2 regions of the Actinomadura sp. NPDC000929 genome follow, and region 1 is predicted to be linked to the other one. Evidence: predicted binding sites of a transcription regulator. Region 1 holds the regulator's gene; the other holds the start of a gene.

What was found. Region 1 encodes HspR, which represses chaperone genes until heat shock. Its sites were predicted from a motif close to ANTTGAGTCNNNNNGACTCAANT; they were not measured.
Region 2: a site for HspR is predicted at 2,946-2,968, ahead of lon (endopeptidase La). Genes of this name have one in related genera too.

The regions. Positions count from the first base shown of each region.
Region 1 is NZ_JBEUPA010000014.1:44,607-50,649, forward strand. Features, by position in the region: gene clpB (ATP-dependent chaperone ClpB) at 1-2,343, opposite strand, end outside; gene ABWI04_RS08080 (heat shock protein transcriptional repressor HspR) at 2,403-2,849, opposite strand; gene dnaJ (molecular chaperone DnaJ) at 2,855-4,024, opposite strand; gene grpE (nucleotide exchange factor GrpE) at 4,109-4,762, opposite strand; gene dnaK (molecular chaperone DnaK) at 4,836-6,043, opposite strand, start outside.
Region 2 is NZ_JBEUPA010000202.1:5,395-11,437, reverse strand. Features, by position in the region: gene ABWI04_RS38875 (MFS transporter) at 1-1,016, opposite strand, end outside; gene ABWI04_RS38870 (hypothetical protein) at 1,271-1,792, opposite strand; gene ABWI04_RS38865 (hypothetical protein) at 2,044-2,667, opposite strand; gene lon (endopeptidase La) at 3,004-5,400, shown strand; gene ABWI04_RS38855 (VanZ family protein) at 5,527-6,012, shown strand; gene ABWI04_RS38850 (nitroreductase family deazaflavin-dependent oxidoreductase) at 6,009-6,043, opposite strand, start outside.

The sequences.
Region 1 (6,043 bases):
GGCCAGCCGGTCCACCTGGAGGTCGACGATCCGGGTCAGCTCGTCGGTCGACAGGGCGTCGAACAGGATCACGTCGTCCAGGCGGTTGAGGAACTCCGGCTTGAACGAGTTCCGGACGGCGTTCCACACCGCCTCCCGCTTGGCCCCGTTCTCCAGCGTCGGGTCGACGAGGAACTGCGACCCGATGTTGGAGGTGAGGATCAGGATCGTGTTGCGGAAGTCGACCGTGCGGCCCTGGCCGTCGGTGAGGCGGCCGTCGTCCAGCACCTGCAGCAGGATGTCGAAGACCTCCGGGTGCGCCTTCTCCACCTCGTCCAGCAGGACCACCGAGTACGGGCGGCGCCGGACGGCCTCGGTGAGCTGGCCGCCCTCCTCGTAGCCGATGTATCCGGGCGGCGCGCCGACCAGGCGGGCGACGCTGTGCTTCTCGGAGTACTCGCTCATGTCGATGCGGGTCATCGCCCGCTCGTCGTCGAACAGGAACTCCGCGAGGGCCTTCGCCAGCTCCGTCTTGCCGACGCCCGTCGGGCCGAGGAACAGGAACGAGCCGGTCGGCCGGTCGGGGTCGGAGATGCCCGCGCGGGCGCGGCGCACCGCGTCCGACACCGTGCGGACCGCGGTCTCCTGGCCGATCAGCCGCCTGCCGAGCTCGTCCTCCATGCGCAGCAGCTTCGCGGTCTCGCCTTCGAGCAGCCGCCCCGCCGGGATGCCCGTCCAGGACGCGACCACGTCGGCGACGTCGTCCGGGCCGACCTCCTCCTTGACCATCGTGTCGCGGGTCTCGGTCGCCTCCGACGCCTCCTCCAGCTGCTTCTCCAGCGCCGGGATCTCGCCGTAGACGAGCCGCGAGGACGTCTCCAGGTCGCCGTCGCGCTCGGCCCGCGCGGCCTCGCCGCGCAGCTGGTCGATCCGCTCCTTGATCTCGCCGACCCGGTTCAGCTCCGCCTTCTCCCGCTCCCAGCGGGCGTTCAGGCCGCTCAGCTGCTCCTGCCGGTCGGCGAGGTCGGCGCGGAGCCGTTCGAGGCGCTGCCGGGACGCCTCGTCGGTCTCCTTCTCCAGGTTCATCTGCTCCATCTTCAGCCGGTCGACGGCGCGCTGCAGCTCGTCGACCTCGACCGGCCGGGAGTCGATCTCCATGCGCAGCCGGGACGCGGCCTCGTCCACCAGGTCGATCGCCTTGTCCGGCAGGAACCGGGAGGTGATGTAGCGGTCGGACAGCGTCGCCGCCGCCACCATCGCCGAGTCGTTGATCTGCACCTTGTGGTGCGCCTCGTACCGGCCCTTCAGCCCGCGCAGGATCGCGATCGTGTCCTCGACGGTCGGCTCCCCGACGAACACCTGCTGGAACCGGCGCTCCAGGGCGGCGTCCTTCTCGATCCGCTCCCGGTACTCGTCCAGCGTCGTCGCGCCGATCATCCGCAGCTCGCCGCGGGCCAGCATCGGCTTCAGCATGTTGCCGGCGTCCATCGCGCCCTCGGCCGCGCCCGCGCCGACGACGGTGTGCAGCTCGTCGATGAACGTGACGACCTGCCCCTCGCTCTTCCTGATCTCGTTGAGGACGGCCTTCAGCCGCTCCTCGAACTCGCCGCGGTACTTCGCGCCCGCGACCATCGCGCCGAGGTCCAGCGAGACCAGCCGCTTGCCGCGCAGCGACTCGGGGACGTCGCCCGCGATGATCCGCTGGGCCAGGCCCTCCACCACGGCCGTCTTGCCGACGCCGGGCTCGCCGATCAGCACCGGGTTGTTCTTCGTCCGGCGCGACAGCACCTGGATCACCCGGCGGATCTCCGGGTCGCGGCCGATGACCGGGTCGAGCCGGCCGTCGCGGGCCGCCGCCGTCAGGTCGACGCCGTACTTCTCCAGCGACTGGTAGGTGCCCTCGGGGTTCTCGCTGGTGACGCGGGCGTGGCCGCGCACCTTCTCGAACGCCTCCAGCAGCGCCTCGGGCGTCGCGCCGAACTCCTTCAGCAGGCCCGCCGCCGGACCGCCGTCCGCCGCCAGCCCGACCAGCAGGTGCTCGGTCGAGACGTACTCGTCCTCCAGCTGCTGCGCCCGGTTGGCCGCCGTGTTGACCGACCGCTGGAGCTGGCCGGACAGCCGCGGCGTCGCCACCGTCGACCCCTGCGCCTTCGGCATCGCCGCGAGCTGCTCCTCCGCCCGCCGCCGGATCACCTGCCAGTCGGCGCCGACCGCCTCCAGCAGCGGCACCGCCGTCCCGTCCGGCAGCCCGATCAGGGCCACCAGCAGGTGCTGCGGGTCCACCTCGGGGTGCCCCTCGGCCGCCGCCCTGCGGACCGCGATCGACAGCGCCTCCTGGCTCTTCTGCGTCAGCTTGTAGTCCATCGCCCCACCCCGTGCTCTTCCTTCCGGGGCAACCCCCAGACCCCCGACACTGCCTTTGTTCAGTCCGAGTCGCGCTCGTGCCACACCACGACGCTCGTGCGCCTGATGGGCACGAGGTCGGCGCCGGGAGTGCCGCCCGGCTCCCCGTGCCGCCGCTGCTGCGCGAGCCGCGCCGCGACCGCCCGGGTCGATTCGAGTTCGTTCGCGAGGTCCTCCAGCGCCGCGTGCGCCTTGCCGAGCTCCTCGCGGAGCCGCACGTTGTCGCGCTGCAGCTCCAGGATGTGCTTGATGCCGGACAGGTTGACGCCCTCCTCCTGGGAGAGCCGCTGGATCTCCCGGAGCATCACGATGTCCCGCATCGAGTAGCGGCGTCCCCGGCCCGCCGTCCGGCCGGGGGACACCAGGCCCATCCGGTCGTAGGTGCGCAGCGTCTGCGGGTGCAGTCCGGACAGCTGCGCCGCCACGGAGATCACGTAGACCGGAGTGTCGTCGCCGAAGGGATCCATGAAGATCACTCCTGTCTGGCCTGCTGGAGGAGGTCCGCGCGCAGGTCCTCGCCGGCGCCCGCCGTCCGGAGCCGGTCGAGCGCCTCGCGCGCCTGCTCGTCGAGCTTCTGCGGGACGTGCACGTCGACCGTGACCAGCAGGTCGCCCTTCGTGCCGTCGCGCCGCGGCGCGCCCCGGCCCTTCACGCGGAACTTGCGGCCGTTCGGGGTGCCCTCGGGCAGCTTCAGCGTGACGGGCTGCCCCTGGAAGGTCGGCACCCGGATCTCGCCGCCGAGCGCCGCCTCGGGGAACGTCACCGGGACGGTCAGCGTCAGGTTGTCGCCGCTGCGCCCGAACACCTGGTGCGGCAGCACCTTGATGTTCACGTACAGGTCGCCGGCCGGGCCGCCGTTCTCGCCGGGCGCGCCCTTGCCCTTCAGCCGGATCTTCTGCCCGTCCGCGACGCCCGCCGGGATGCGGGCCTGGATGGTCCGCGTGCCGGTCGCGCGGCCGCTGCCGTGGCAGATCGGGCACGGGTCGTCCACGACGAGGCCCCGTCCGCGGCACTCCTTGCACGGCTCCTGGAAGCCGAAGTTGCCGAGGTTGCGGGTCTCGTGCCCGGTGCCCTCGCAGCTCGGGCACACCCGCGGCACGGTGCCGGCCTTGGCGCCCGTCCCGCGGCAGCCGTCGCAGGCCGCCTCGCTGGTCAGCTTGATCGGAACGGTGACGCCGTTCATCGCGCGGCCGAACGACAGGGTCACCTCGGTCTCGACGTCCGCGCCGCGCCGCGCGCGCCGCGTCCCCGCCGTGCGGGTGCCACCGCCGCCGCGGCCGCCGAACAGGCCGCCGAACAGGTCGCCGATGCGCTCTCCGGCGCCGCCCGGCTGCGTCCCGCCGGTCTGGCCGAACAGGTCGCCGAGGTCGAACCCGAATCCGCCGCCCTGCTGGCCGCGGAAGCCGCCCGGCATCGAGCGCACCGCGTCGTACTCCTTGCGGCGCTTCTCGTCCGACAGGACGTCGTAGGCCTCCGAGACCTCCTTGAAGCGGTCCTCGGCCTCGGCGTCGCCCTTGTTGGCGTCCGGGTGGTACTTGCGCGCCAGCTTCCGGTAGGACTTCTTGATCTCCTCCTGCGAGGCCGACTTCGCGACACCGAGGACCTTGTAGTAGTCCTTCTCCAGGTAGTCCTTGGTGCTCACGGCGCCCCGCCTTCTGCTATCGCCACATGCCACATGTCTTCGGGCCCCTGCGGGGCCCGCCCTCGCGGGCGGGCCCCATGGGGATCATTCGCTCGTTTCGTCGTCCGCCTCGTCCGGCCCGCCGCCGGACTCCCCGGCTCCGGAGTCCGGAGCGGGGTCGGCCACCGCCACGCGGGCGGGCCGCAGGACCCGCTCGCCGATCCGATAGCCGGGCTGCAGGACGTCGGTGACGCTCGTCTCGGTCACCTCGGCCGAGTGCGAGTGCATCAGCGCCTCGTGCACGACCGGGTCGAAGGGCTCGCCCTTCTCCCCGTACCGCTCCAGGCCGAGCTTGCCGGTGACCGCCTCGAGGCTCTCCGCGACGGACTTGAAGCCGCCGGTGAGCTCCTCGTGCTCCCGGGCGCGGCCGATGTCGTCCAGCACCGGGAGCAGCTCGGACAGCACCTGCCCGAGGGCCTGCTCGCGGACGGCGACCCGGTCGCGCTCGACGCGCTTGCGGTAGTTGTCGTACTCCGCCTTCAGGCGCTGGAGGTCGGCGAGCCGCTCCGCCAGCTGGGTCTTCAGCGAGGAGTCCTCCTCGCCCGTGGCCTTGGCGCCGGCCCCGTCCACCGGGGCCTCCGGGGCCGCGGGGGTCTCCCCCGCCTGCGCCCGGACCTCCCCCGTCTCGGGATCGATGCGCCGCTTGTCGCGGATCACCGGGCCCTCCTTCTCCTCGCCCCCGTTGGGAGAGGACGTCACGACGCACCACCCTTCTGGGGGACGCCCCCCAGACCCCCGGGGTGGAGGGCCGAAGATCCTCGCTTCGCTGCGGTCATCGGCCCTCCTCCTTCGGCTTGTCCTCGTCGACGATCTCGGCGTCGACGACCTCGTCGTCCTGCGGCTGGCCGCCCCGGGCGCCGGCCGTCGGCCCGTGGTCCTCGGCGCCGGCCTGGGCGCCCTCGGGGTTCTGCGCGTACATCGCGGCGCCCATCTTCTGGCTCACCTGCGCGAGCTTCTCGGCGCTGCCCTTGATCGCGTCGACGTCGGTGCCCTCCAGGGCCTTCTTGACCTCGGCGACCGCGTCGTTCACCTCGGTCTTCAGCTCCGCGGGGACCTTCTCGTCGTTCTCCCGCAGGAACTTCTCGGTCGAGTACGCGAGGGTGTCGGCCTGGTTGCGGACCTCGGCCTCCTCCTTGCGCCGGCGGTCCTCCTCGGCGTACTGCTCGGCGTCGCGCATCATCTTCTCGATGTCGTCCTTGGGCAGCGCGCTGCCGCCCGTGATGACCATCGACTGCTCGCGGCCGGTGCCCTGGTCCTTCGCGCTGACGTTCACGATGCCGTTGGCGTCGATGTCGAAGGTGACCTCGATCTGCGGGACGCCGCGCGGCGCCGGCGGCAGACCGGTGAGCTGGAAGGTGCCGAGCTTCTTGTTGTACGCGGCGATCTCGCGCTCGCCCTGGTAGACCTGGATCTCCACGGACGGCTGGTTGTCGTCGGCGGTGGTGAACGTCTCCGACCGCTTGGTCGGGATCGTGGTGTTCCGCTCGATGATCTTGGTGAAGATGCCGCCCTTGGTCTCGATGCCGAGGCTCAGCGGGGTCACGTCCAGCAGCAGGACGTCCTTGACCTCGCCCTTGAGCACGCCGGCCTGGAGGCTGGCGCCGATCGCGACGACCTCGTCGGGGTTGACGCCCTTGTTCGGCTCCTTGCCGCCGGTCAGCTCCTTGACCAGCTCGGAGACCGCGGGCATCCGGGTGGAGCCGCCGACCAGGACGACCTGGTTGATCTCGCTCACCGAGATGCCGGCGTCCTTCAGCACCTGCTGGAACGGCGCCTTGGTGCGCTCCAGGAGGTCGGAGGTCATCCGCTGGAACTCGGCGCGGGTGAGCTTCTCGTCCAGGTGCAGCGGGCCCTCGGCGGACGCGGTGATGTAGGGCAGGTTGATCTGCGTCTCGGACGAGCCGGACAGCTCGATCTTGGCCTTCTCCGCGGCCTCGCGGAGCCGCTGCAGCGCCATCTTGTCCTTGGACAGGTCGACGC
Region 2 (6,043 bases), on a different contig from region 1:
GGGCGCAGCGCGAAGATCCGCGCCTGGTTCGCGATCATGCCGGACTGCAGCGCGACGTCCAGCAGCAGCGTCCCGGCGCCGAGCGCCGCGAGCCCCGGCGCTCCGCCGAGGGCGCCCAGCGCCAGCACCCCGGCCGCCGCGAGCGTCCCGGTGATCGCGAGGAGGCTGACCGGGTCCGGGCCCCGCCGGTCCACCCGGCGTCCCGCGGCGGGCATCGCGGCCATGGTGCCGGCGCTGACCAGCGCGAGGACGCCGACCGCCTGCGCCCCGAGCCCGTACCCGGGGCCCGTGAGATACAGCGCGAGGCCCGTCCAGACGGCCTGGAACCCGCCGAAGAGCGTCGCCTGGTAGAGGCACGACCGCCGCAACTCCGGTTCCTCGCGCAGCAGCCGCAGCGGCGCGGCCAGCAGCGCCGGGTAGGACTGCCGCGACGGCGGGACGGTCGCCGGCAGCGTGAACGCCAGCGCCGCGGCGATCGCCAGGGTGGCGACCGCGGCGATCAGGTACGGGGCCCGCCAGCCGAGCCACTCGCCGGCGAACCCGCCGAACGTGCGGGCCAGCAGGATGCCGCCGATCGAGCCGGCCAGCAGCGTCCCCATGACCGCGCCGCGCCGCTCGGCACCCACCAGGCCGGCCGCCATCGGCGCGATGACCTGCGCGACGACGGTCGTGACCCCGGTCACGGCGCTCGCGCAGATCAGCGCCGCCAGCCCGGGCGCGGCCGCCGCGCCGAGCATCGCCGCGCCGGTGACGGCGAGCATCGCCACGATCAGCGGACGGTGCGGGAACCGGTCGCCGAGCGGCACCAGCAGGAAGTTTCCGGCTCCGTACCCGAACTGCGCCGCGGTCACCACCAGCGCCGCCGAGTCCGGCGCCACGTGCAGCCCGGACGCGATGAGCGGGCTCACCGCCTGCGGGAAGTAGATGTTCCCCACGGCGACGCCGCAGGTCAGAGAGAGAAGGAAGAGCGTGCGGCGGTCGATCGAGGCGTCCGCCGCGGGCAGGGGAGAAGACAAGGATGCTCCACGTCGAGTCGACACCGGCGCGGAATCCGCGCAGGCCGGGAGAGCGGGGGATCGACCCCCCGCCGGAATCGCCTCGGCGTCGTGGAGCGGTGCCGGCCTAAGCCGCCGCGCGCCTCGTCGCCGAGACGCCGGTAGTGGCCTTGCCGGAAGCGGTGTACACGCGCGACCTCCCGTAGCGCATCCAAGATCTTCGCGCCGACCCTGGCATGCGCCCGACCCCGCCCGCAACGGGTTTTCCGTGAGCCTCAGCGCGCGTGGGGCTCGTCCATGTTCCAGGCGGCGGGCAGGTCGCCCCCGCATACGGCGCAGACGTAGTGGTCGTCCTTCACGATGTTGCGCTGGCGGCACCGCCGGCACCGTCGGAACACGATCGGGTGGGTGAACTCGGGGGGACGTTCGAGGCCGGCCCGGTCGAGGGCCGCCGCGACGGCCGTCCAGGAGGACGGGTCGGGGCAGTAGCCGGTCGACTGGTTGCTGATCTCGCTGACCGTCCAGGCGCCCCCGCTCGCGGCGAACGTGATCTCACCCGCGCCCAGCACGGGTTCGCGGCCCGCGCAGGCGACGTGTTCGCTGCGCTGCGGGGCCAGGCGCAGCGTCCCGCCCAGGTCGACCACGTAGGTGAACGGTTCCCCCGCGTCCTGCGCGGTCTGCCCCGCCAGCCAGACGGCGAGGTCGCCCGGCGACCCGATCGCCTGGCCGCGCCGCCCGGGCCGTGCCTGCTCGAGGATGTCGGCAGGGCCGACATAACGGTATTCGCGCACCCTCACCGGGCCCAGGGCAGCGCCGAAGGCGGACACGGCCGGCGCGACCGTGCGCCATGCGCATCGGCGCGGGCTGGTGAAGGGGTCACCGGCAACCACACGGCGGCCGGCGGCAGCCCGCGGACCCGCCTTCGCCATCCGCCGCGCTCAGCGCCCGCAGTTCGCTCCATGCGCCGAGCCTGCCACGTCCGGGCACGGTCGCGTCAGACCGCCCCGGTCCAGAACGGACGGCCGTCCCGGACCGGGGCGACGAGGGGTCAGGACCACTGCAGGGACGAGGACCGGTCGTTCATCAGATCGCCGATGTAGGACCGGGTCGGCTCGAACACGGTGCGGATGCCGCCGAAGTCCGGGTTCTCGAAGTGGGACACGAAGCAGTTGCCGAAGGTCATGAACGACGAGATCGTGTCGTCGAAGCCGACCGCCGCCAGGTTCGAGTAGACGAAGTCCACGTCACCAGTGGTGGCCGTGCACGGGTGGGTTCCCGTGAACACCCTGCTGGAGCCGCCGAAGTCGGCGTGTTGGTACTCGATGGAGACCACGATGGCGTCCTGGACGGCGACCCGCGCGTGCTTCTTGCCGTCGGCCGTCGAGTCGAGGTGGTGGTTGAACGTCTGGTCGGACACCGCGGCGGCCGGGTCGAGGGGAGCGTCGGCGACCCGGCCGCCGGTGGCGGCCGCGATGGCCTGGCGGAAGGTGCGGTGGCAGCTCGTCCGCCCCCGCTCGCCCAGGTGGACCACGCAGTGCCGTCCGGGCGCCTGAGCCCGCGCGCCGGTCGCCGCCGCGGCCGCCGGCCGCGCTCCGAGGGCTAACGCCGCACTGGAGTGGGCGCCGAGCACCAGCCCGGCTGCCGCCGCGATCGCGGTGATTCTGGTCGTCATGTTCATCGGATGTTCCCGCCGTTCCGCCGTTCTGGCCATCGGGGGGCGCGACCCGCGGCCGGGAGACCGTCGGTCGCTGTCTGTTGCTCGAACTTTACTGAGAGTGTTCGCGCGATGGCCTGTGGCTGGAAGGTGCCGCTTCCGTATCGCGTGATGGCGTCGGTGCTGCCGCTGCGGCTTCTCGCACCCCAGAGGCGCCGGCCGAGTCCCAGGGCGGCGGCTCGGGATGTGATCGCTGAGAGCGAACGTTGCTGCGGAAACAAAATGCTGCTCCGTTTTCTTGAGTGTGAGTGACTCAATCTTGCGGTTGGGTGTCCTACTGAGTTGGAGCTGAGCATGAGCGAGACCCTGACGCTGCCGGTGCTGCCCCTGGAGGACGGGGTCGTTCTGCCCGGCATGGTGGTGCCCCTGGACCTGTCGGAGAGCGGCGAGGTCCGGGCCGCCGTCGAGGCCGCGCGGGCGGTGGCGCAGACCAAGGGGCCGGGCATCCGGTCGGCGGCCAAGCCGCGCGTGCTGCTGGTGCCCCGGCTGAACGGGCAGTACGCCGGCATCGGCACGCTCGGCGTGATCGAGCAGGAGGGGCGGCTGCCCGGCGGTGAGCCGGGCGCGGTCGTCCGCGGCGTGCAGCGGGTGCGGATCGGCACCGGGACGACCGGGCCGGGCGCGGCGCTGTGGGTCGAGGGGACGGCGGTGGAGGCGCCGCCGGCGACCGGGCGGGCGCAGGAGCTGGCGAAGGAGTACAAGGGGCTGGTCAGCGCGATCCTGCAGAAGCGGGGCGCCTGGCAGGTCGTGGACGTCGTGCAGCAGATCGACGACCCCTCCACACTGGCCGACAACGCCGGGTACGCGCCGTACCTCACCGACGAGCAGAAGATCGAGGTCCTGGAGACCGTCGACCTCGTGGAGCGGCTCACCCTGGTGATCGGGTGGGCGCGCGACCACCTCGCCGAGCTGGACGTGGCGGAGACCATCCGCAAGGACGTCCAGGAGGGCATGGAGAAGACGCAGCGGGAGTTCCTGCTGCGCCAGCAGCAGGAGGCCATCCGCAAGGAGCTGGCCGAGCTGAACGGCGACCCGGCCGACGAGGAGGACGACTACCGGGCCCGGATCGAGGCCGCGAACCTTCCCGAGAAGGTGCGCGAGGCGGCGCTGAAGGAGGTCGACAAGCTGGAGCGGTCGTCCGACGCCTCGCCCGAGGGCGGCTGGATCCGCACCTGGCTGGACACCGTCCTCGACATCCCGTGGAACGAGCGGACCGAGGACGCCTACGACATCGCGGGCGCCCGGGAGATCCTGGACGCCGACCACGCCGGTCTCGACGACGTCAAGGAGCGCATCGTCGAGTACCTGGCCGTGCGCAAGCGGCGCGAGGAGCGCGGCCTGGGCGTCGTGGGCGGACGCAGGAGCGGCGCGGTGCTGGCGCTGACCGGCCCTCCCGGAGTCGGCAAGACGTCGCTGGGCGAGTCGGTCGCGCGGGCCATGGGACGCGAGTTCGTCCGGGTCGCCCTGGGCGGCGTCCGGGACGAGGCCGAGATCCGGGGGCACCGCCGCACGTACGTGGGCGCCCTTCCGGGGCGCATCGTCCGGGCCATCCGCGAGGCGGGGACGATGAACCCCGTCGTCCTGCTGGACGAGGTCGACAAGGTCGGCGCCGACTACCGGGGCGACCCGACCGCGGCGCTGCTGGAGGTCCTCGACCCCGAGCAGAACCACACCTTCCGGGACCACTACCTGGAGGTGGAGCTCGACCTGAGCGACGTGCTGTTCCTCGCCACCGCGAACGTGGTGGAGGCGATCCCCGGGCCGCTGCTCGACCGGATGGAGCTGGTGCAGCTGGACGGCTACACCGAGCACGAGAAGGTCACCATCGCCCGCGACCACCTGCTGCCGCGCCAGCTCGACAAGGCGGGGCTGGAGGCGTCCGAGGTGGCCTTCGGCGACGACGCGCTGCGGCTGCTGGCGGCCGAGTACACCCGGGAGGCCGGCGTCCGGTCCCTGGACCGCTCGATCGCGCGGGTGCTGCGCAAGGTCGCGGCCAACGTCGCGCTCGGGAAGGCGGCGCTGCCCGTCCGGATCGGCGCGGACGACCTGAAGGACTACCTCGGCCGGCCGCGGTTCACCCCGGAGGTCGAGCTGAGCAGGAACGAGCGCCGCACCGGCGTGCCGGGCGTGGCCACGGGCCTCGCGGTCACCGGCGCGGGCGGCGACGTGCTCTACATCGAGGCGTCGCTGGCCGACCGGGAGACCGGCGACACCGGCGTGACGCTCACCGGCCAGCTCGGCGACGTCATGAAGGAGTCGGCGCGCATCGCGCTCAGCTACCTGCGCTCGCGCGGCGCGGAGCTGGAGCTGCCGGTCGGCGACCTGAAGGACCGCGGCGTGCACGTCCACGTGCCCGCCGGGGCGATCCCGAAGGACGGCCCGAGCGCGGGCATCACGATGACGACGGCGCTGGCGTCGCTGCTGTCGGGACGCCCGGTGCGCTCGGACGTGGCGATGACCGGTGAGGTGTCGCTGACCGGGCGGGTGCTGCCGATCGGCGGGCTGAAGCAGAAGCTGCTGGCCGCGTCGAGGCTCGGCATCACCACCGCGATCGTGCCGAAGCGCAACGAGCCGGACCTGGAGGACGTCCCGGCCGAGGTGCTCGACACGATGACGGTGTTCGCCGTCAGCGACGTCCGCGAGGTGCTGGACCTGGCCCTGGAGCCCGCCACCACCCCGGTCGCCGTCTGATCGCGGCGCGCGGAACGCCCGTGCCGGGTTCGTCCCGGCACGGGCGTTCTGACTTCAATGGACTATCTGGTCGCCCGAAACCCGGGACCGTGCATGGACCGCGGCGGACGGGGCAGACCGCGCCGCGTGTTGGTCGAGATGTGGCAGCCCGCAGCAGCGGGCGAGAGGGTCCCTTGGTACGTCGTCGCCCTGCGCGCGTTGGTCGTCATCATCGCGTTGGGCTTTCTTGGCGTCTTCTTCTATTTCGCGTTCAGGCTCACGCTGACGCCCGTCCATGACAACGGGCAGGCAGGCGGGAACACCGATCCCGGCAGGTCGCTCCGGTTCTATATGGACCGCCCGACGAAGGAGGCCCTCCTCCAGATCGGCGGCAACGTGATACTCCTGGCGCCGCTGGGAGTGCTCCTGCCCCTGGTCTGGACGACCCTCCGCGGCCCCCTGCGGCTGGCGCTGGTGAGCGGCATGCTCTCGCTGGCCATCGAGACGGTCCAGGGCACGTTCGTGATGGGACGGGCCTTCGACGTCGACGACGTCATCCTGAACGTCATCGGTGTCGTGCTCGCCTACCTGCTCCTGGGCCGGCGGCTCTCCAGGACCCTCCGCGGCCGTTAGCGGGGGGTCAGGCGGAAGACCCTGAGCTGCC